DNA from 2 places in the Kribbella sp. NPDC004875 genome. Region 2 is predicted to be linked to the other one. Evidence: predicted binding sites of a transcription regulator. Region 2 holds the regulator's gene; the other holds the start of a gene.
The links. Region 2 encodes HrcA, which represses chaperone genes, less so after heat shock. Its sites were predicted from a motif close to TTGGCACTCGNNNNNNNCGAGTGCCAA; they were not measured.
Positions count from the first base shown of each region.

Region 1: groES (co-chaperone GroES) is a predicted target of HrcA. The motif match lies at 3,165-3,191, and genes of this name have one in related genera.

Region 1 is NZ_JBIALI010000001.1:2,252,669-2,262,613, forward strand. It holds gene ACFYRH_RS10995 (helix-turn-helix domain-containing protein) at 1-277, opposite strand, end outside; gene ACFYRH_RS11000 (zinc-binding dehydrogenase) at 332-1,288, shown strand; gene ACFYRH_RS11005 (methyltransferase domain-containing protein) at 1,278-2,432, opposite strand; gene ACFYRH_RS11010 (peptidoglycan-binding protein) at 2,442-3,053, opposite strand; gene groES (co-chaperone GroES) at 3,323-3,619, shown strand; gene groL (chaperonin GroEL) at 3,760-5,379, shown strand; gene ACFYRH_RS11025 (GNAT family N-acetyltransferase) at 5,683-6,147, shown strand; gene shbA (RNA polymerase sigma factor ShbA) at 6,291-6,914, shown strand; gene ACFYRH_RS11035 (hypothetical protein) at 6,907-8,379, shown strand; gene guaB (IMP dehydrogenase) at 8,509-9,945, shown strand, end outside.
Region 2 is NZ_JBIALI010000008.1:205,110-215,054, reverse strand. It holds gene ACFYRH_RS37140 (DUF3376 domain-containing protein) at 1-1,125, shown strand, start outside; gene ACFYRH_RS37135 (DUF3097 domain-containing protein) at 1,100-1,924, opposite strand; gene ACFYRH_RS37130 (NCS1 family nucleobase:cation symporter-1) at 1,934-3,469, opposite strand; gene ACFYRH_RS37125 (MBL fold metallo-hydrolase) at 3,563-4,333, opposite strand; gene ACFYRH_RS37120 (EF-Tu/IF-2/RF-3 family GTPase) at 4,355-4,741, opposite strand; gene ACFYRH_RS37115 (ThuA domain-containing protein) at 4,835-5,476, shown strand; gene ACFYRH_RS37110 (Gfo/Idh/MocA family protein) at 5,461-6,564, shown strand; gene hrcA (heat-inducible transcriptional repressor HrcA) at 6,669-7,691, shown strand; gene dnaJ (molecular chaperone DnaJ) at 7,753-8,898, shown strand; gene ACFYRH_RS37095 (16S rRNA (uracil(1498)-N(3))-methyltransferase) at 9,132-9,848, shown strand; gene ACFYRH_RS37090 (ArsR/SmtB family transcription factor) at 9,873-9,945, shown strand, end outside.

The sequences.
Region 1 (9,945 bases), on a different contig from region 2:
CTCGTCGGGCCAGCGCGGTCGGCAGGAAGACGATGCGCATGTCGGTCTCGCCGTGAGCGCGATGATGGTGCGAGAAGCCGGCGGGGGTCCAGGCGACCCGGTTCGCGGGCACGATCGAGGTGCCGTGGTCGGTGTGCACGGACAGGACACCGCGGGCGGCGTACACCAGGTGTCCTTCGTCGTGGGTGTGCACGGAGCTCGTGCCGCCCGACGTCCACTGGTGGGCGCCGGCGGACGGGAAGAATTCCGACCGGTCAGGTTGGCGGCCATCGGGCATAGCTTGGCATTCTATCGGTGGTCGGCCAGGTCGCTCCGGACGCATCGTGGACGCATGACGACGACGATGCGTGCCGCGGTCTGTGTCCGCGCTGGTGGTCCCGAGGTGCTAGAGATTCGCGAGTTGCCGGTGCCGGCGGTTCGGGACGGCTGGAGTCTGGTCCGGGTCCGGGCGGCCGGGCTGAACCGGTCGGAGCTGCGGACCCGCCAAGGGCACTCGCCGAGCGTGAGCTTTCCGCGGGTGCTCGGCATCGAGTGCGTCGGCGTCGTCGCGGTGTCGACCGATCCCGCCGTACCGGAAGGGGTGACGGTCGCGGCGGTGATGGGGGAGATGGGACGGCAGTACGACGGGGGCTGTGCGGAGTACGCGTTGTTGCCGAACGCATCGTTGATGCCGCTCGACACCTCCTTGCCGTGGGACGTTCTGGCCGCGCTGCCGGAGACGTATCTGACCGCGTTCGGGGCGCTCGAAGCGGTGGGGATCGAGGCGGGCGGCCGGCTGCTGATCCGCGGCGGGACGTCGTCGGTCGGGATGGCGGCCGCGTCGATCGCGCGCGCGTACGGCGTCGAGACCGCGGTGACGACCCGGCGTGCCGCCAAGGCCGGCGGGTTGACGGCGGAGCACGTGATCATCGACGACGATGGACCGTTGGCGCTGCCGTGGCCGGACGGGCCGTCGTACGTTCTGGATCTGGTCGGGGCGCGGACGGCGGTCGAGTCGTTGCGCCTCGTCGCGCCAGGCGGGACGGTGTGCGTGGCGGGTTCGCTCAGTGGGTGGCTGATCGAGAACTTCGAGCCGATCGCGATGATCCCCAGTGGTACGCGGCTGACGGCTTTTCACAGCGAGACGATGAAGGGGCGGGCCGACGTACTGCAGCGAATCGTCGGTGAGGTCGAGGCCGGGGTCTACGCGCCCAATGTGGATCGCGTGTTCGATCTGCAGGACATCAGCGCGGCGCACCGGTACATGGAGAACGACGAGGCGACGGGGAAGGTCGTCGTCAGGATGTGATGCGGCGGCACGAGTAGGCGACGGCGTCCCGGTCGATCCGCGTGATGATCAGCGTCGCGGACGCCGAGCCCTTCGGTGCGAGCTTCTTGCGCAGCTGGGCCGGGTCGAGGTCCACACCGCGCCTCTTGATCTCCAGCGTGCCGATGCCCTGGCTGCGCACCCAGGAACGCAGCGCCTTCTCCTTGTACGGCAGCTCCTCCAGCACCTCGTACGCCGAGCCGAGCGGCGTCGGGACGTACTGCGCTGCGGTGACGTAAGCAATGCGCGGATCCAGAAGCCAGCCGTCCACCGCTGCAGCCACTGCGGTGACCAGACCGGCCCGGACGACCGCACCGTCGGGCTCGTAGATGTACCGACCGACCGGACCGACCTCAGCGTCCGGTGCGTCGGTGACGGTCGCCGCACTGGGCAGCAGAGTGGCGCGCCGGGTGATCCCGTTGGCGAGCGAACCGGACCACAGCGCGGCCTCCTTCACCTCACCGGAGTCACTGACCCACTCCGCCTCGACACCGTCGGGGACCGCGTCGTGCGGGATGCCCGGTGCGACCTTGACACAAGCAGTCCGCTCCAGCAGCCCGGTCACGAACGACCAGGGCGGCGAGTAGGCGTTGTGATCGAACACGCGCCGCCCATCCGCCCGCCGCGCGGGGTCCGCGAACACCACGTCGTACGGCGTGAGGTCGGTCGCCTCGGCCTCGCCGACCAGCACGTCTCCGGGGAGGCCGAGGGCGGACAGGTTGGCGCGGGCGGTGGCTGCGGTCTCGGGGTCGCGCTCGACACCGGTCACGCGCAGGCCGGCGCGGGCAGCACTGATGAGGTCGCCGCCGATGCCACAGCCCAGGTCGACCACGCCGGCGCCCGGGAGGGTCGCTGCGATCCGTGCGGCGCGATGGGTGCCGACAGCGGTCCGGGTGGCCTGCTCGAGGCCGTCTGGGGTGAAGTACATCCGCTGCGCGTCCGGACCGAACTTGGCGACGGCACGGTGGCGCAACGCGGCCTGAGTGACCGCAGTCGTGACCAGCGTCGCGTCGTACCGGCGTCTGAGCTTCTCGACCAGTTGGAGTTCACGGCCGGGCTGGTAGTCCGCACATGCTGTGGCGAGGACCTCAGCGCCCGGCCCGTCGAGCAGCGCGGTAACAGTCACCCTGCAACTTTAGAGGGGACTCGAACAGCTCCTGCTCCAGCTGCGGGTTGCCATCGAGTACAGGCGCCAGTTCATGGCTGAGCGGGTCTTCGGGCCGTAGATGCCGTCCACGACGAGGTGGTGCCGCCGCTGGACCAGTTTGACCGCGGCCTGGGTCTTACTGCCGTAGAGCCCGTCGACGGCCAGCTTGGTGCCGTAGCAGAAGTTGAGATTGCGCTGGAGCACTTGGATCGCGGTCTCCGGGTCGCCGTACCGGTTGGAGCCGCGGTACGGGTTGTCGCCGTACATCAGGTTGCAGGTGGTGCTGGTGCTCGCGTAGATCGACGGCATCGGGATGCCCCAGCTGCGGTTCACCGGGACCAGCCGGGCGGCCCGGCACTGCGGGAGCGCGGCCGCGGCCTTCATCTCGGCGGCGGTTGCCTCGCGGGACTCCTCGGGCTGGTCGGCCTTCGCGTCCTTCCGGTCCTTCTGGGCCGGCGCGGTGGCGGGTGCGCCGGCGGCCGGGGAGTCGGATTTGGAGGCGTTGGCGGCGACCGCTCCGACCGCCACCGCGCCGACCGCGGCGAGGAGTGCGACGGTGCGGCCGGACAGCTTGGGCAGTGCCGGCAGCTTGAACGCCATGGCTCCTCCTGGGGGCCGTCCCTGAGACCGCTCTGAGAGAACGGTCGCATGCCGGCCGGGGTTTGACCACATTCCGTGCCGGGGCGATCACGGCGTCGGCGGCGAATTCCTTTGGCACTCGAGTTGACCGAGTGCTAATCGCGGCCTAGATTCGGTGTTGGCACTCTCCTAGTGAGGGTGCCAGCGGTCCGGCCCTTGACCCCCGCGACGGCAGGGGAACGCGACCACATGGGAAACAGACAAGCGAATTCGACCGTGGAGGTCAGCAAGTGTCGGTCACGATCAAGCCGCTCGAGGACCGCGTCCTCGTCGCGCCGCTCGAAGCCGAGCAGACCACGAAGTCCGGCCTGGTGATCCCGGACACCGCCAAGGAGAAGCCGCAGGAGGGCGAGATCCTCGCTGTCGGCCCGGGCCGGATCGACGACAACGGCAACCGCGTCCCGCTGGACGTCGCCGTCGGCGACAAGGTCATCTACTCCAAGTACGGCGGCACCGAGGTCAAGTACGACGGTCAGGACTACCTGATCCTGGGCGCCCGCGACATCCTCGCCGTCGTCAGCAAGTGACGAACCCCCGTTCCTGACCGACACCGCCCCGGAGCCACTGGCGCCGGGGCGGAGTGGGTTCCTGCCGGGCCGTCCCGGCCGGGAACGGCGCCCGTTCGGCACCTGCAACGTAGACATTCAGAAAAGGACTGGTTTTCTTCATGCCGAAGATCCTCGAGTTCGACGAGAACGCGCGGCGCGCCCTGGAGCGCGGCGTCGACAAGCTCGCGAACACGGTGAAGGTGACGCTGGGCCCGAAGGGCCGCTACGTCGTCCTGGACAAGAAGTGGGGCGCCCCGACCATCACCAACGACGGTGTCACCGTCGCCCGTGAGGTCGAGCTGGACGACCCGTTCGAGAACCTTGGTGCGCAGCTCACCAAGGAGGTCGCCACCAAGACCAACGACATCGCCGGTGACGGCACCACCACCGCGACGGTGCTGGCGCAGGCACTGGTGCACGAGGGCCTGCGGGCGGTCGCCGCCGGCGCCAACCCGATGGGCCTCAAGCGCGGTATCGAGGCGGCCGTCGAGGCCGTGTCGGCCAAGCTGGTGGACACCGCGAAGCCGGTCGACGACAAGGGCGACATGGCCCACGTCGCGACCATCTCCGCCCGCGACGCCGAGATCGGCGCGCTGATCGCGGACGCGTTCGACAAGGTCGGCAAGGACGGTGTGATCACCGTCGAGGAGTCGAACACCTTCGGGACCGAACTCGAGTTCACCGAGGGTATGCAGTTCGACAAGGGCTACATCTCGCCGTACTTCATCACCGACGCCGAGGCCGGCGAAGCGGTGCTGGAGGACCCGTACATCCTGATCCACCAGGGCAAGATCTCCGCGATCGCGGACCTGCTGCCGCTGCTGGAGAAGGTCGTGCAGTCCGGCAAGGCGCTGCTGATCATCGCCGAGGACGTCGAGGCCGAGGCGCTGTCCACCCTGGTGGTGAACAAGATCCGCGGCAACTTCACCTCGGTCGCCGTCAAGGCGCCGGGCTTCGGTGACCGCCGCAAGGCGATGCTGGAGGACCTGGCCGCGCTCACCGGCGCGCAGGTCGTGGCTCCCGAGGTCGGGCTGAAGCTCGACCAGGTCGGCCTCGAGGTGCTCGGTTCGGCCCGCCGGATCGTGGTCTCGAAGGACAACACGACCGTCGTCGAGGGCGCCGGCAAGGCCGACGACATCGACGGCCGGGTCAACCAGATCAAGGCCGAGATCGAGCGCACCGACTCCGACTGGGACCGCGAGAAGCTGCAGGAGCGGCTGGCGAAGCTGGCCGGTGGCGTCTGCGTGATCAAGGTCGGCGCGGCCACCGAGGTCGAGCTGAAGGAGAAGAAGCACCGGATCGAGGACGCCGTGTCCGCGACCCGGGCCGCGATCGAGGAGGGCATCGTCGCCGGTGGCGGCTCCGCTCTTGTGCACGCGGCCACGGTGCTCGACAAGGAGCTCGAGCTCGACGGTGACGAGGCGACCGGTGTCCGGATCGTCCGCAAGGCCGTCGTCGAGCCGCTGCGCTGGATCGCCGAGAACGGCGGCTACGAGGGCTACGTCGTGGTCGCCAAGGTGTCCGAGATGGAGTCCGGCAACGGCTTCAACGCGGCCACCGGCGAGTACGGCGACCTGCTCGGCAGCGGCGTCCTGGACCCGGTCAAGGTGACCCGGTCCGCGCTCGCCAACGCCGGCTCGATCGCCGCGCTCCTGCTGACGACCGAGACCCTGGTCGTCGACAAGCCCGAGGAAGAGGAGCCCGCCGCGGCCGGTCACGGCCACGGTCACGGCCACTGACCCTCAGGCAGTAGTTCGACAGCACGCAGTACCACAGCACCGCCCGGCAGCCCGGCTGCCGGGCGGTGCTGTGCGTTTCCGTACCGGCGCGGGTGGCCGGGGCGCGGGGCGTGGGGCGCGGGGCGGGAGTTGGTGCCGTGGACAGGAACTCGTGGGTGAGCACAGGAAATAACCTGTTGGCTGCCCCCGCCGCCTAGGCCAGGCCCCGGCTTCTGGTCAGTGCGGGCCGGGATGTGCCGGCAGCCGGCGCCGGTGGGTGGGGTGTGGGTTGGCGCTGGAGACAGGATCTGGTGGGGTAGGCGAGTGCTGATACGGGTGCGGGACGATGGTGACCTGGATGTCTGCGTGGAGCTGCTGCGGGCGGTGTACGAGCAGGCGGGGTACCCGATCAACTGGCCGGCCGACCCCCGCGTCTGGCTGACGCCGGAGTCGGCCCTCGGCTGCTGGGTCGCGGTCCAGGACGAGCAGGTCGTCGGTCACGTCGTACTGACGGCTGCCGGCGACGCCGCCGAGGTCGAGCGCCTGTACGTCGACCCGAAAGCGACCGGTCGCGGTATCGGGCGTCAACTCCTGCAGCACTGCGTGACGACCGCGGCCGAACTGGGCCGGAAGCTCTCGCTCGAAGTCGTCGACAACCGCGGCGCCGCCGTCCATCTCTATCGCAGGGCCGGGTGGGTCGAGGTCGGGCGGACGCCGATCGACTGGGGCGGACAGCACGCCACCGAGCTCATCCGCTTCAGCGCACCTCCCGACCGGCAGCCGGCCTGAGCGCCGGCGACGGGATCCGAACCGGCGAGTAGTGACAGATCGTGATCAACTGGCCGGAGGTGACCACGAATTGCCACTAGGCAAGTGAGGTTGAGAGCCGTACCATCTTTCAGGCTGACCGGTCCGACACGAGGGGGCGAGGGGTGACCGAGGTCCGAGTACCTGACACCCACGACCGGGTCGAGCTCAGGGATCTTGCCGCGCTGGCCGGCGACGGGGACCGCACAGCTCTCAACGACCTGCTCACCAGGGTGCGCGCTGTGGCGCATCGCTACGTACGGTCCCGTCTGTGGACCTATCCCGGCGGCGCCGACATGGTCGACGACGTCGCACAAGAGGTTTGCGTCGCGGTCTTCGGTGCACTCGGCCGGTACCGGGACGAGGGGAGGCCTTTCGAGGCTTTCGTCTACGGCATCGCGGCCCGCAAGGTCGCCGATGCCCAGCGTGCGTTCGCGGTCGCCGACGTCTCGACGCCGGACCTGCCGGACGGCGCGGACGAGTCACCGACACCGGAGGAGCGCGCGGTCCGGCAGTCCGAGGTCCAGCACATCATGGGCCTGCTGGACAAGCTGCCGGAGAAGCTGCGGGAGATCCTGCGCCTCCGGGTCGTCGCGGGGATGTCAGCCGAGGAGACCGGCCGGGCACTGGGCATGACACCGGGGGCGGTGAGGGTCGCACAGCATCGGGCGTTGAACACGCTCAGGGGGTACGTGGGGCATGAAGCACAGTCGGAACGAGGATCAGCAGGGGAGGGGCATCATGGCTGACCGGTTCGACCTGGACGCGATCGAGGCCGATGACGCACTGCTCGATCTGTTGGCCGCCGGAGGGGAGTCCGCCCGCGCGGCCGGCGAGCACGACCCGGCCGTCCAGCTGCTGGCCGATCTGCGGCTGGCGGTGGAGGTCGAGGACGAGCTCCCGGTGGAGACCATCGACGATCCGGAGAGCTTCCTGGCGCGCTGCGCGGCACTCAACCCGATCACCGACCCGTTCGCCCGCAAGGTGGCGACCCGTGGTCTGGCGCTCGGTGTCGCCGCGGTGGCCGCGCTGTCGGTCTCCGGGGTGGCCGCGGCGGTCACCGGTGACCCGTTGTCGCCGTACGAGAAGGTCATCGAGAAGATGGTCGACGCGGTCCGCCCGCAGACCAGCTTCCCGAAGGAGGAGCTCGACGGCCTGCCGGTCCTGGACAAGACCAAGATCGTCAAGGTCGCCAAGGACTACCAGAAGATCAAGGCGGAGCACGGCGCGCAGACCGGCGGCAAGGACGGCTCCACGCTGGCCGACGACCCGAACGCCCGCACGATCCCGGTGATGCCGCCGCTGGTCACGCCGCCGGAGAAGCCGCTGGCGATCTTGGATCAGAAGCAGGTCGGCCCGACCGACCCGGCGAAGACCCAGGATCCGGGCAAGCCGATCGGCAACTCGAAGTCCGACGACGGCAAGACGGACCCGCCGACCGACACCACCACCGGTGGCAAGGACACAACGGACACTCCGACGACGCCGCCGGACACCCCGACGACGCCCACGCCGACGGGTGACCCGACCGAGCCGGGCAGTTCCACGACGACAGGGCCGACGGACCCCACCACCACGACCACGACGACGCCCAGCGCGCCGGCGAACGTGGACACCGGGACCGGTGACAACGCGGCATCGGGTGACCCGACCGCGACCCCGAGCAGCGACTCGGGCTCCGGCCAGACCGGCACGTCGAACGGGAGCGAGGGCGCCGCACCGGGTTCGGACAGCGGCACGGGTACGACGACTCCGGGCAGCGGCACCGGTGCCACGGACGGGACGAGCGGGACCGACACGTCCGGCGCCGGCAGCACGGCGACGCCGAGCAGCGAGGTCACGCAGACCCCGAGCGACCTGGCGAACGCGGTCAGCGACCTGATCGGCCAGGCGATCTCGCCGATCCTGCCGACCCCGACCGGTGCGCCGGTGGCCGTCGAGAGCGCCGAGCGCTTCTTCGGTGCCACCGACACCCCGGCGACGACGGTCGGCAGTACGCCGGTGGCGCCCAAGGCACCGGCGAAGAAGAGCACCGCGAAGCACTCGAGCGGGAAGGTCAGCACGGGCTCGGTCCGCAAGACCTACCCGACGGGCAAGCACTCCACTGGTGCGTACCCGGAGGGCAAGCACGCCGCGATCGACCGCACCCACGGCTCGACGGACGACGCGAGCCTGCTGAAGATCCTCGGCATCGTCAACACGCCGACCAAGTAGTCGGCCGATCACCAGGAGCCCGCCGCGATCGCGGCGGGCTGCTGCTTGTGGATGGTGGATTCGGGGCCTCGCGGGGGCGCGGATAGGATGGTGCTCCGTTCTCGCCGTACAAAGGTGCCTGCTTTCCCCATGGACATCACACCCGCTGGAGTTCCTGACAAGTTCGCCGTCCTCGGCCTCACCTTCGACGACGTACTACTGCAGCCGAACGAGTCCGACGTCATCCCGTCCGAAGCCGTCACCCGGTCCCGGGTGAGCCGCAACGTCTGGGTGAACATCCCGCTGCTGTCCAGCGCGATGGACACCGTCACCGAGGCGCGGATGGCGATCGCGATGGCCCGCCAGGGCGGTCTCGGCGTGCTGCACCGCAACCTGTCGATCGAGGACCAGGCCCAGCAGGTCGACCTGGTCAAGCGCTCCGAGTCCGGCATGATCGCGCAGCCGATCACCATCGGCCCGGATGCCACCATCGGCGAGGCCGACGCGCTCTGCGGGCAGTACCGGATCTCCGGTGTGCCGGTGGTGGACGGCGCCGGTGTCCTGGTCGGCATCGTCACCAACCGCGACATGCGCTTCGAGAACGACCTGTCCCGGCCGGTCCGCGAGGTGATGACCAAGCAGCCGCTGATCACCGGCAAGCAGGGCATCGCCGCGGACGACGCGATGGCGCTGCTCAGCAAGCACAAGGTCGAGAAGCTGCCGCTGGTCGACGACTCCGGCAAGCTGACCGGCCTGATCACGCTGAAGGACTTCGTCAAGCGCGACAAGTTCCCGCTGTCCACCAAGGACGCGACGGGCCGGCTGATGGTGGCCGGAGCGATCGGCTTCTTCGGCGAGGCGTACAAGCGGGCCATGGCGCTGGTCGAGGCCGGCGTCGACGTGCTGGTCGTGGACACCGCCCACGGTCACTCCCAGTCGCAGCTGGAGATCATCCGCAAGCTCAAGGCCGACCCGGCCACCCGCGGTGTCGACATCGTCGGCGGCAACGTCGGCACCCGGGCGGGCGCCCAGGCGCTGGTCGACGCGGGCGCGGACGGCGTCAAGGTCGGCGTCGGCCCCGGTTCCATCTGTACGACGCGGGTCGTGTCCGGCGTCGGCGTACCGCAGGTGACCGCGATCTACGAGGCCTCGCTGGCCTGCAAGCCGGCCGGCGTCCCGGTGATCGGCGACGGCGGCCTGCAGTACTCCGGTGACATCGCGAAGGCGCTCGTCGCCGGTGCGGACACCGTCATGCTGGGCTCGCTGCTCGCCGGGTGCGAGGAGTCGCCGGGCGACCTGGTGTTCATCAACGGCAAGCAGTTCAAGGCGTACCGCGGGATGGGCTCGCTCGGCGCGATGCAGTCCGGCGGGCTGCGCAAGTCGTACTCCAAGGACCGCTACTTCCAGAGCGACGTCGGCAGCGACGAGAAGCTGATCGCCGAGGGCGTCGAGGGCCAGGTCCCGTACCGCGGCCCGCTGTCCGCCGTCGCGCACCAGCTGATCGGAGGCCTGCGGCAGTCCATGTGGTACACCGGCGCCCGCACGGTGCCGGAACTGCAGGAGAAGGGCCGCTTCGTCCGGATCACC
Region 2 (9,945 bases):
CTGGACAAACAGCTGTCCGCGGCGAGTGACTGCCTGCTGAAGGTGCAGGCGGTCCGCGACGCTCTCGACGTACAGCTGGCTGCGGCGCATCTCGATCTGCGGCCGGCCGGTGGCGCTGAAGCGGTCGCGGTCGGACTGAACGACATCTTCGAGCAGTTGCAGATCCAGCGCGCCCTCGGTGACGCGTTCACCGAGCTGATCGCGGTGATCGATCGGCAGCTCGTCGACATCGCGCTCGAGGTGGAGATCGTGTCCCGCTGTACGTCGGCCCGGACGCCGCAGCAGCGCAGCGCACCGTTCCAGTTCCTTCGGCTCGGGCCGGACATCCCGCTCGCCGTCCTCGACGAACTGCAGGAAGGCTCGATCGCGAACCAGCTCAGCGAACGGATCCTGTACGGCAGCCAGGTCGGGCACTTCGGCGCATTCGGCGCGGCCGACTGGCGGCGGTGGGACTGGCTGATGGGCCGGCTGCACTGCGTCGCACACCTCGGCTCGATGCTCGGCGCGGACGTGGACTGGATCCGTGACACGCAGCGACACGTGCTGCAGGCCGAGGGCTGGGAGCTGCGCGCGGTCGCCGAGCGGATCGAACGGCTGGCCCGTGACTTCCCGATCGAGGCCGGGATGGGCGCGCTGGTGACGATGCGGGACGAACTGAACGCGTCGCCGGAAGGCCGGGCGATCACCAAGGGCATCGCGGACCGGATGGTCGACGTCTCCGGCGGTCTCGGTCCGCAGGTCGGCAACTGGGTGAGGGCGACCGCGGGCCGCAAGGAGCAGCCGAAGTCGTGGCTGCTGCGGACCGCGCGCTGGTTCACCGAGCCGGCCCGGCAGACGCTGTGGGGGCGGTTGGTGCGCGACGCGAAGCTGAGTCCGGCGCACCGGCCGCCGATCTTCGAGCCGTGGTTGCCTGCGGCAACAGCTGCGGTGGGCGTGGTGCTGCTGATCGTGTCCGGTCTGGTCGACTCGGTCCGCGTCCTGGCCGCCGTACTCGCCGGGGCCGTGCTCGCGCTGAGCGCCGTACTCGGCGTGGTCACCTGGTACGTACGGCGGGCGCGCCGGCGGATCCGCGCGTGGCTGGAGACGCGGATGCCGGAGATCAGTCCAGAGTCACGAAGTCGATGAGTTCCTCGACCCGGCCGAGCAGCGCCGGGTCGAGGTCGGCGAAGCTGTTCACCTTGGACAGGATGTGTTTCCAGGCCGCGGCCACGTCGGCCTGGTCGGTGGCCGGCCAGCCGAACGCCTGCAGCACCCCCTTCTTCCAGTCCTGCCCGTGCGGCACCCGCGGCCAGGCCTTGATCCCGACCGCCGACGGTTTGACGGCTTCCCAGATGTCGATGAACGGGTGGCCGACCACCAGCACGTACGGGTTGCTCACCTGTGCCGCGATCTTGGATTCCTTCGAGCCCTCGACCAGGTGGTCCACGAGGACGCCGAGCCGCCGCCCGGGACCGGGCTGGAACCGGTTCACGATCGGGACCAGGTCGTCGACGCCTTCGAGGTACTCGACCACGACGCCCTCGATCCGCAGGTCGTCGCCCCAGACCTTCTCGACCAGTTCGGCGTCGTGCCGGCCCTCGACGTAGATCCGGCTGGCGCGGGCGACCTTCGCGCGGACGTTGTCGACGGCGACCGAGCCGGACGCCGTCCGGGTCTTCTTCGCCGGACCGGCCTTCTTCGGCGGCTTCAGGCTGACCGGTTTGCCGTCCAGCCAGAACCCGGGTCCGAGTGGGTAGGTGCGGATCTTGCCGTGCCGGTCCTCGAGATCGACCACGCCGTGCTCCCAGCGCACGATCGCGCCGACGAACCCGGAGCTGGGTTCCTCGATGACCATGCCCTTCTCGATCTCGACCTCGACGGTGCGCCCGTTCTTCGGCTTCCGCCAGTCGCCCGCCAGTACGTCGTTCCCATACCTGTCAGCCACCCGGCAATGTTAATAAGTGGGAGCCGCATGCGTGGCCGTTGACTGTCGGCTCGGCGCGGTGAGTGTGAGCGCGAGGTACGCCAGGCAACCGACGACCAGGCCGACCGCCCACGAGTAGTCGTACAGCGGCTTGAGGAACGGGATCAGGCCGTCCTGCGGGAACGGGCCGGCGCCCGGGTTCGAGTACGCGCCACCGACGGCGAGCAGCGAGCCCAACAGGGTCGCGACGACACCGCGCCAGTTCCAGCCGGCGGCGTACCAGTAGCGGCCGTTCGGTTGGTACAGGTCGGCCAGGAACAGGTTGGTCCGGTCGATCAGCCAGTAGCCCGCGATCAGCACGCCGGCCACGGACGCGAGCAGACCGCCGTAGAACGACAGCCAGACGAAGATGTAGATCGACGGGTCCGAGATCAACCGCCAGGGCTGGATCACGATGCCGATCACGCCGGTCAGCAGCCCCGCGGTCTTGAAGTTCAGCCAGCGCGGCAACGCGTTCGCGAAGTCGTACGACGGACTCACGACGTTGGCCGCCACGTTGCAGGACATCGTCGCGAGGATCGCCATCACCAGCCCGATCGTGACCACCACCGGGTTCTCGAACCGGCGGGTGAGCTCGACCGGGTCCCAGATCGCCGAGCCGTACAGCACGACGGTCCCGGAGGTGGTGATGATCGAGACCAGCGCGATGAACGACATCGTGGTCGGCAGGCCGATCACCTGGCCCCAGACCTGCGCGCGCTGGCCCTTCCCGAACCGGGTGAAGTCCGGCATGTTCAGCGACAGCGTCGCCCAGAACGCGATCATGCCCATCAGCGACGGCGCGAAGATCTTCCAGAAGTCGGCGTCCCAGCCGAGCTTGGACGGCTGCGACAGGATCGGCCCGAACCCGCCGGCCTTCACCAGGATCGCGACCATCAGCGCCACGAACGCGACCGTCACCAGCGGCGCCGCCCAGTTCTCGAACCGGCGCAGACCCTCGATGCCGCGGAAGATCAGCACCATCTGCAGCGCCCAGAAGAACAAGAAGCTGAGCCACATCGTCCACGGGTGACCGCCGATCGCGGCCGCGTCGGTCCAGCCCTTGCCGAACAGCTCGCCGACGATCACGTAGATCGCCTGTCCGCCGATCCAGGTCTGGATCCCGAACCAGCCGCAGGCGATGAATGCCCTCAGCAACGCCGGGAAGTTCGCGCCGCGGACGCCGTAGAAGGCGCGCGCGAACACCGGGAACGGGATGCCGTACTTCGTCCCCGCGTGACTGTTCAGCAGCAGCGGGACCAGCACGATCAGGTTCCCGAGCGTGATGGTCAGGAACGCCTGCAGCCAGTTCATCCCGAGCGCGACCAGCCCGGACGCGAGCAGGTAGCTGGGGATGTTGTGCGCCATCCCCATCCACAGCGCCGCGTAGTTGTACGTCGTCCAGGTCCGCTCCGGCAACCGCGTCGGCGCGAGCTCGGCGTTGGCGTACGGACTGCCGGCGAGGGCCTCGGGATCGGTTAGCTCAACGCGTCCGTCGGAGTGCACGGTCTGCTCGGTCGTGACCACAGGTCCCACCTCATCCGGTTGGGCGAAGTCCGTTCCGAACAAGTTGCGCGACGACAGTTGTCCGTGTCAACGGACAACTAGGCAATGGCAGGCTCAGCTCGGGCCGAGGAGCGGGAGGCTCGGGCGTTGCGGCGTACCGAGGGCCTGGTAGCCGCGACGGATCGCGTCCTGGAGCTTCTCGACCGGCCAGGGCCAGTCCTCGGTGTGCTTGAGCGCGTCGTCGAGCGAGGTGCCGGCGTGGTGCAGGGTCGAGATCGTGTTCGCGACCTTCCCGAGGTCGATCGCCTGGTCGGTGGCGAACTCGACATCCACGACCGCGCCGTGCCCGGGGACGATCTGCGCGCCCTGCGGCATCATCCCGACCACGGCCTGGATGGTGTCCGGCCATTCCAGCGGGAACGAGTCCGCGCCGTACGACGGGGGCGCCGACTCCTCGAGCAGGTCGCCGACGAAGAACACGTCCACATCCGGCACGGCGACGACGGCGTCGCCGGAGGTGTGCGCGTTACCGACGTACAGCAGCTCGACGCGGCGGTCGCCGAGGTCGATCACCTTCGCCGCCGCGAACGTCGTACCCGCGAGGTTCTCCTCGGCGGCCGCGTTCTCGTGCAGGTAGACCTCGGCGTCGATGAACACGCTGTTGCCGGCCACGTGGTCGAAATGGGCATGCGTGTTGACGACCCACTTCACCGGTACGTCGGTCAGCTCGCGGATGTGCTCGCGGAGCTGCTCGGCCTCCTCGGTGGTGGCCCGGGTGTCGATCACCACGGCACCGTCGGATCCGGCGACCAGGCCGATGTTCAGGTCCCACTCGTCGTACCGGCGGACCCACGTGCGGTCACCGATCTCGGTCCACGTACTCATGCCCCCGACACTACTTGGGCGCTACTTGCTGAGTACGTCGCCCCTCGTGACCTGGTCCCGCTTGACACCGCGGAGCAGCAGCCCGACGTTGTCGCCGGCCGTCGCGGTCCGCGCGGTCTTGCGCAACATCTCGACGCCGCTCACCTCGACCTGCAGCAGCGGCTGCCCGGCCCGGCTGATCATCACCTGCTCGCCGACCGACACGGTGCCGGCCTGCACCCGCCCGGTCACTACGGTGCCGCGCCCGGTGATCGAGAACACGTCCTCGACCGCCATCCCGAACGACCCCACCGGCAAGGTGTCCTGCGGCCGCGGCGGCTGCGGGAACGCCCCAGGCTGCGCGTGCCCGCGGGCCAGCATCTCCTGCGGATCCATCGAATTCGACCGCTTCCAGAACTTCCAGCCCATCCCTTGAGAGTAGTTCTTGGCAAGGCCTCTTCGGCGGACCTAGAGTCGCAAGTGTTCCGAACGGAATTCCGAAACTTTCGAAGGGTGGCCGGTGTGACGACACGACGTGCGGTGGTGGTCAGGGGTGGCTGGGAAGGTCACTCCCCGGTCGAGGCGACCGACCTGTTCATCCCCTTCCTGAAGGAGAACGGTTACGAGGTGACCGTTTCCGACAGCACCGCGGCGTACCTGGAGCTGGACGGCGTCGACCTGGTGCTGCAGTGCGTGACGATGAGCGACATCGAGCCCGAGCATTTCAAGGGTCTGGAGGCCGCGATCCGGCGCGGCACCGGGTTCGCGGGCTGGCACGGCGGGATCGCCGACTCGTTCCGGAAGAACGTGGACTACAGCTTCATCACCGGCGGGCAGTTCATCTCGCACCCGCACGGTTTCACGGACTACCGGGTCGACATCGTCGCCGACCATCCGATCGTCGAGGGCATCAAGCACTTCGACGTGCACACCGAGCAGTACTACATCCACTACGACCCGACCAACACGGTGCTGGCCACCACGACGTTCGAGTCGCACCCGGACTACCCGTGGATCGAGGGCGCCGTGATGCCGGCCGTCTGGACCCGCACCTGGGGCGAGGGCAAGGTCTTCGTCTGCACCGTCGGCCACAAGCTGGACGACCTGGAGACGCCCGAGGTCCGCACCATCATCGAACGGGGGCTGCTGTGGGCGAGCAAGTGACCAACATCGGCATCGTCGGCACCGGCGTCATCTCCGGCACGTACCTCGACCACCTGGGCAAGCTCCCCGGTGTCGACGTGGTCGCGGTCGCCGACCTGGACGTTTCCCGCGCGCAGGCGATCGCCGAGAAGCACCCGAGCATCCGCGCGTTGTCCCCGGCCGAGTTGTACGCCGCCGACGACGTCGAGATCGTCCTCAACCTGACCATCCCGGCCGCGCACGCCCCCGTGCACCAGGCAGCGATGGAAGCCGGCAAGCACGTGTACGGCGAGAAGCCGCTCGCCGTCGACCGCAGCGAGGCCGAGCCGTTGCTCAAGTACGCCGCCGCGAACAACCTCCGGGTCGGCTGCGCACCGGACACCGTGCTCGGCACGGGCACCCAGACCGCCCGAGCAGTCATCGACCGTGGCGACATCGGCGTACCGCACGCTGCTTTCGCGGCCTTCACCACGCCGGGTCACGAGCTGTGGCACCCGGCGCCGGAGTTCTACTACCAGCCCGGTGGTGGCCCGGTGCTCGACATGGGGCCGTACTACGTGACCAGCCTGGTCACGCTGCTCGGTCCGGTACGTCGGGTCACCGCACGCGCCGGCCAGTCGAAGCAGGAACGCGAGATCCACTCGGGCCCGCGGGCGGGTACCAAGTTCCCGGTAGAGGTGCCGACGCACGTCACCGGCGTACTGGAGCACGAGTCCGGTGCGCTGACGACCGTGCTGATGTCCTTCGACGTCTGGGCGGCCCGGCTGCCGCGGATCGAGGTCCACGGGACCGAAGGCAGCCTGTCGGTGCCGGACCCGAACGGCTTCGACGGCACCGTCGAGATCGCGACGGCCGCGCAGCGCGAGTGGACCGAGGTCCCGGTCGCCGGTGGGTACGCCGGGGCGGGGCGCGGCGTCGGCGTCGCGGACATGGCGCGCGCACTGCGTCGCGGCGAGCCACACCGCGCTGACGGAGCGTTGGCGTACCACGTGCTCGACGTCCTCGAGTCGCTGCTCGAGGCGGCAGTCCAGGACCAGCCCGTGGACGTCGCGAGTACGGTCGAGCGTCCGGCCGCCGTACCGTTGGGAGCGTCCCCCGAGACCGCCTGAGACCCGCCCCACGCCGCCACGCGTCAGTGCGAGCTCCTACGGCTCGGTAGACTGGCACTCGGAACTTTCGAGTGCCAGTGTCGATCGAGAGAGGGTGTGCGCGCGTGCTGGACGAACGCAAGCTTGATGTGCTCCGCGCCATCGTCGAGGACTACGTGGCGACCCACGAGCCGGTCGGGTCGAAGACGCTCGTGGATCGCCACAACCTCGGGGTGTCCCCGGCCACCGTGCGTAACGACATGGCTGCGCTGGAGGAGGAGGGGTACATCACCCAGCCACACACCAGCGCGGGCCGGATCCCGACCGACGCCGGGTACCGGCTGTTCGTGGACAAGCTGAGTACGGTGAAGACGCTGTCGGCCGCCGAGAAGCGGGCGATCACGTCGTTCCTGGCCGGCGCGGTGGACCTCGACGACGTCGTCCGGCGGACGGTCCGGCTGCTCGCGCAGATCACCCGCCAGGTCGCCGTCGTGCAGTACCCGTCGCTGAACCGGTCGAGCGTCCGGCACATCGAGGTCGTCACGATGACCCCGCGCCGGTTGCTGCTGGTGCTGATCACCAGCAACGGCCGGGTCGAGCAGCGGCTCGTCGAGCACCCGCACGACGTCGAGGAACAGCTGATCGCGGACCTGCGATCCCGGCTGAACACAGTGCTGGCCGGCCAGCGCCTGACCGATGCGGCCACGTCCCTGGCCGGTGTCCCGGAGCTGTTCGCGCCGGCCGACCGGTCGCTGGTCGCGTCGATCGTCACCACGCTGCTCGAGGCGTTCACCGACGAGGTCGGCGAGCAGCGGATCGCGGTCGGCGGCGCCGCCAACCTGACCCGGTACGGCGACGACTTCGACCGGAACGTCAAGCCGGTGCTGGAGGCGCTCGAAGAGCACGTCATCCTGCTGAAGCTGCTCGGCGAGGCCACCAACCCGCAGACCCTGACGGTCCGGATCGGGCACGAGAACCCGTTCGAGGAACTGGCCACCACCTCGGTGGTCGCGACCGGGTACGGGTCGAAGTCGGAGGCGCTGGCCACCCTCGGCATCGTCGGCCCGACCCATATGGACTACCCGAGCACGATGGGCGCCGTGCGCGCCGTCGCGCGCTACGTCAGCCAGATCCTGGCCGACTCCTAATCGAGGGGGAGTAGGCGATGGACCATCACACACCCCCTAAACACAACCCCTGGTCTGGAGTATGAGCACCGATTACTACGCCGTCCTAGGTGTCAGCCGCGACGCCTCACCGGACGAGATCAAGAAGGCGTACCGCAAACTGGCACGCCAGTACCACCCGGACGTGAACGACTCCGAGGACGCCCACCAGAAGTTCCAGGAGATCGGCCGCGCCTTCCAGGTGCTCAGCGACCCGCAGAAGCGGCAGATGCACGACCTCGGCGGCGATCCGTTCGCGACCGCCGGGGCCGGCGGGCCGGGCGGCGCGGGGTTCGGTCAGGCGTTCACGTTCACCGACATCATGGACGCGTTCTTCGGCCAGACCGGCGGGGCCACCCGCGGGCCGCGGCCGCGGACCCGGCGCGGCCAGGACGCGCTGATCCCGCTCCGGATCGATCTCGCCGAGGCGGCCTTCGGGACGACCCGCGAGCTCAAGGTCGACACCGCGGTCCTCTGCCCGACCTGTAGCGGGTCCGGCGCGGCGGCCGGCTCCGAGCCGGTGACCTGCGAGATCTGTCACGGGCGCGGCGAGGTGACGCATACGCAGCGGTCGTTCCTCGGCGAGGTCCGGACGATGCGCCCGTGCCCGAACTGCCGCGGCTACGGGACCACGATCCCGAACCCGTGCGTCGAGTGCTCCGGCGACGGTCGCGTCCGCTCCCGGCGTACCGTCACGGTCAAGATCCCCGGCGGCGTCGACAGCGGCACCCGGGTGCAGCTGTCCGGTCAGGGCGAGGTCGGCCCCGGCGGCGGTCCGGCCGGCGACCTGTACGTCGAGATCGAGGTCGAGCCGCACGACATCTTCACCCGCAACGGTGACGACCTGCACTGCACGGTGACGCTGCCGATGACGGCGGCCGCGCTCGGTACGACGATCGACCTGCCGACCCTCGAGGGCGAGACGACCCCGCTGGAGATCCGGCCGGGTACGCAGTCCGGGATGGCGGTCACGCTGACCGCCCGCGGCGTACCGCGGCTGCGGCACGCGGGGCGCGGCGACCTGATCGTGCAGGTGATCGTGGAGACGCCGACCAAGCTCGACGACGCCCAGGCCGAGCTGCTCCGGCAGCTCGCCGTCGCCCGCGACGAGGAGCGTCCGCAGGGTCAGGTCCAGGCCACCCACAAGGGCGTCTTCGGCCGCCTCCGCGACGCCTTCGGCGCGCACTAGACCCACCCCCGGGCACCCACCCCGGCGCCCCCCGCTCCGTGCCCGGTGCCGCGCCCGGTGCCGTCGCCCGGTGCCGTGGCCCGGTGCCGTGCCCGGTGTCGTTTGTGGGGCCGGCTCCTCAAACGGCGGGTGGGCTCCTGGAACTTCGGGGGGAGAACCCACCAGTTGAGGGGCCGGCCCCTCAAACGGTGACGCTCGGACGGTGACCCTTGGATGGCGGAGGTGTTGGGACGATGGGTGTGGCGGTGTTCTTCCGCGCCGATCTGGCCGGCGAGGAGCTGACGCTCGACGGACCGGAGGGCCGGCACGCGGCCGTCGTACGGCGGATCGGGCCGGGCGAGCGCCTTCGGTTGACCGACGGGCGCGGCGCCTGGGCCGAAGGTCCTGTGGTGACCGCGTCGAAGGCCGGTGTGACGGTCGCCGTGGACGAGCGCGGGACGGTGCCGGCCGGCGTGCCGCGGGTGGTCGTGGTGCAGGCGGTGCCGAAGGGGGAGCGGGCCGAGCTCGCGGTCGAGATGCTCACCGAGGTCGGCGTCGACGTGATCGTGCCGTGGAACGCGGAGCGCAGTCAGTTCCGGGCGAACCCGGAGCGGGTCGAGAAGATGCTCGCGAAATGGCGGGCCTGGGCGTTCGAGGCGAGCAAGCAGTCACGACGTACCTGGTTCGCGGAGGTCGCTCCGCTCGCATCGACGGCCGAGGTCGCCGAGTTGCTGGCCGGCGCGGCGCTTCCCGTCGTACTGCATGAGGAGGCGACCGTCGCGCTGGCGTCCCTCGAGGTTCCGGCCGCGGGTGACGTGGTGATCGTGATCGGCCCCGAGGGCGGGATCGCCCCGGCCGAGCTGAAGGCGTTCGACGTCGACCCGGTCCTCCTCGGCGACACCGTGCTGCGCACCTCGACCGCCGGAGTGGCCGCCGCGGCCGCGCTGCTCGCCCGTTCCCGCTGGCGTTGAGCTGTTAGGTAGACTTCGAACACTATGGCGGTCGAGTCAGCACGAGCGCGGACCCTGCAGCACGTCGAACCAGGTGACGTGCCGTTGCAAGCGGCTC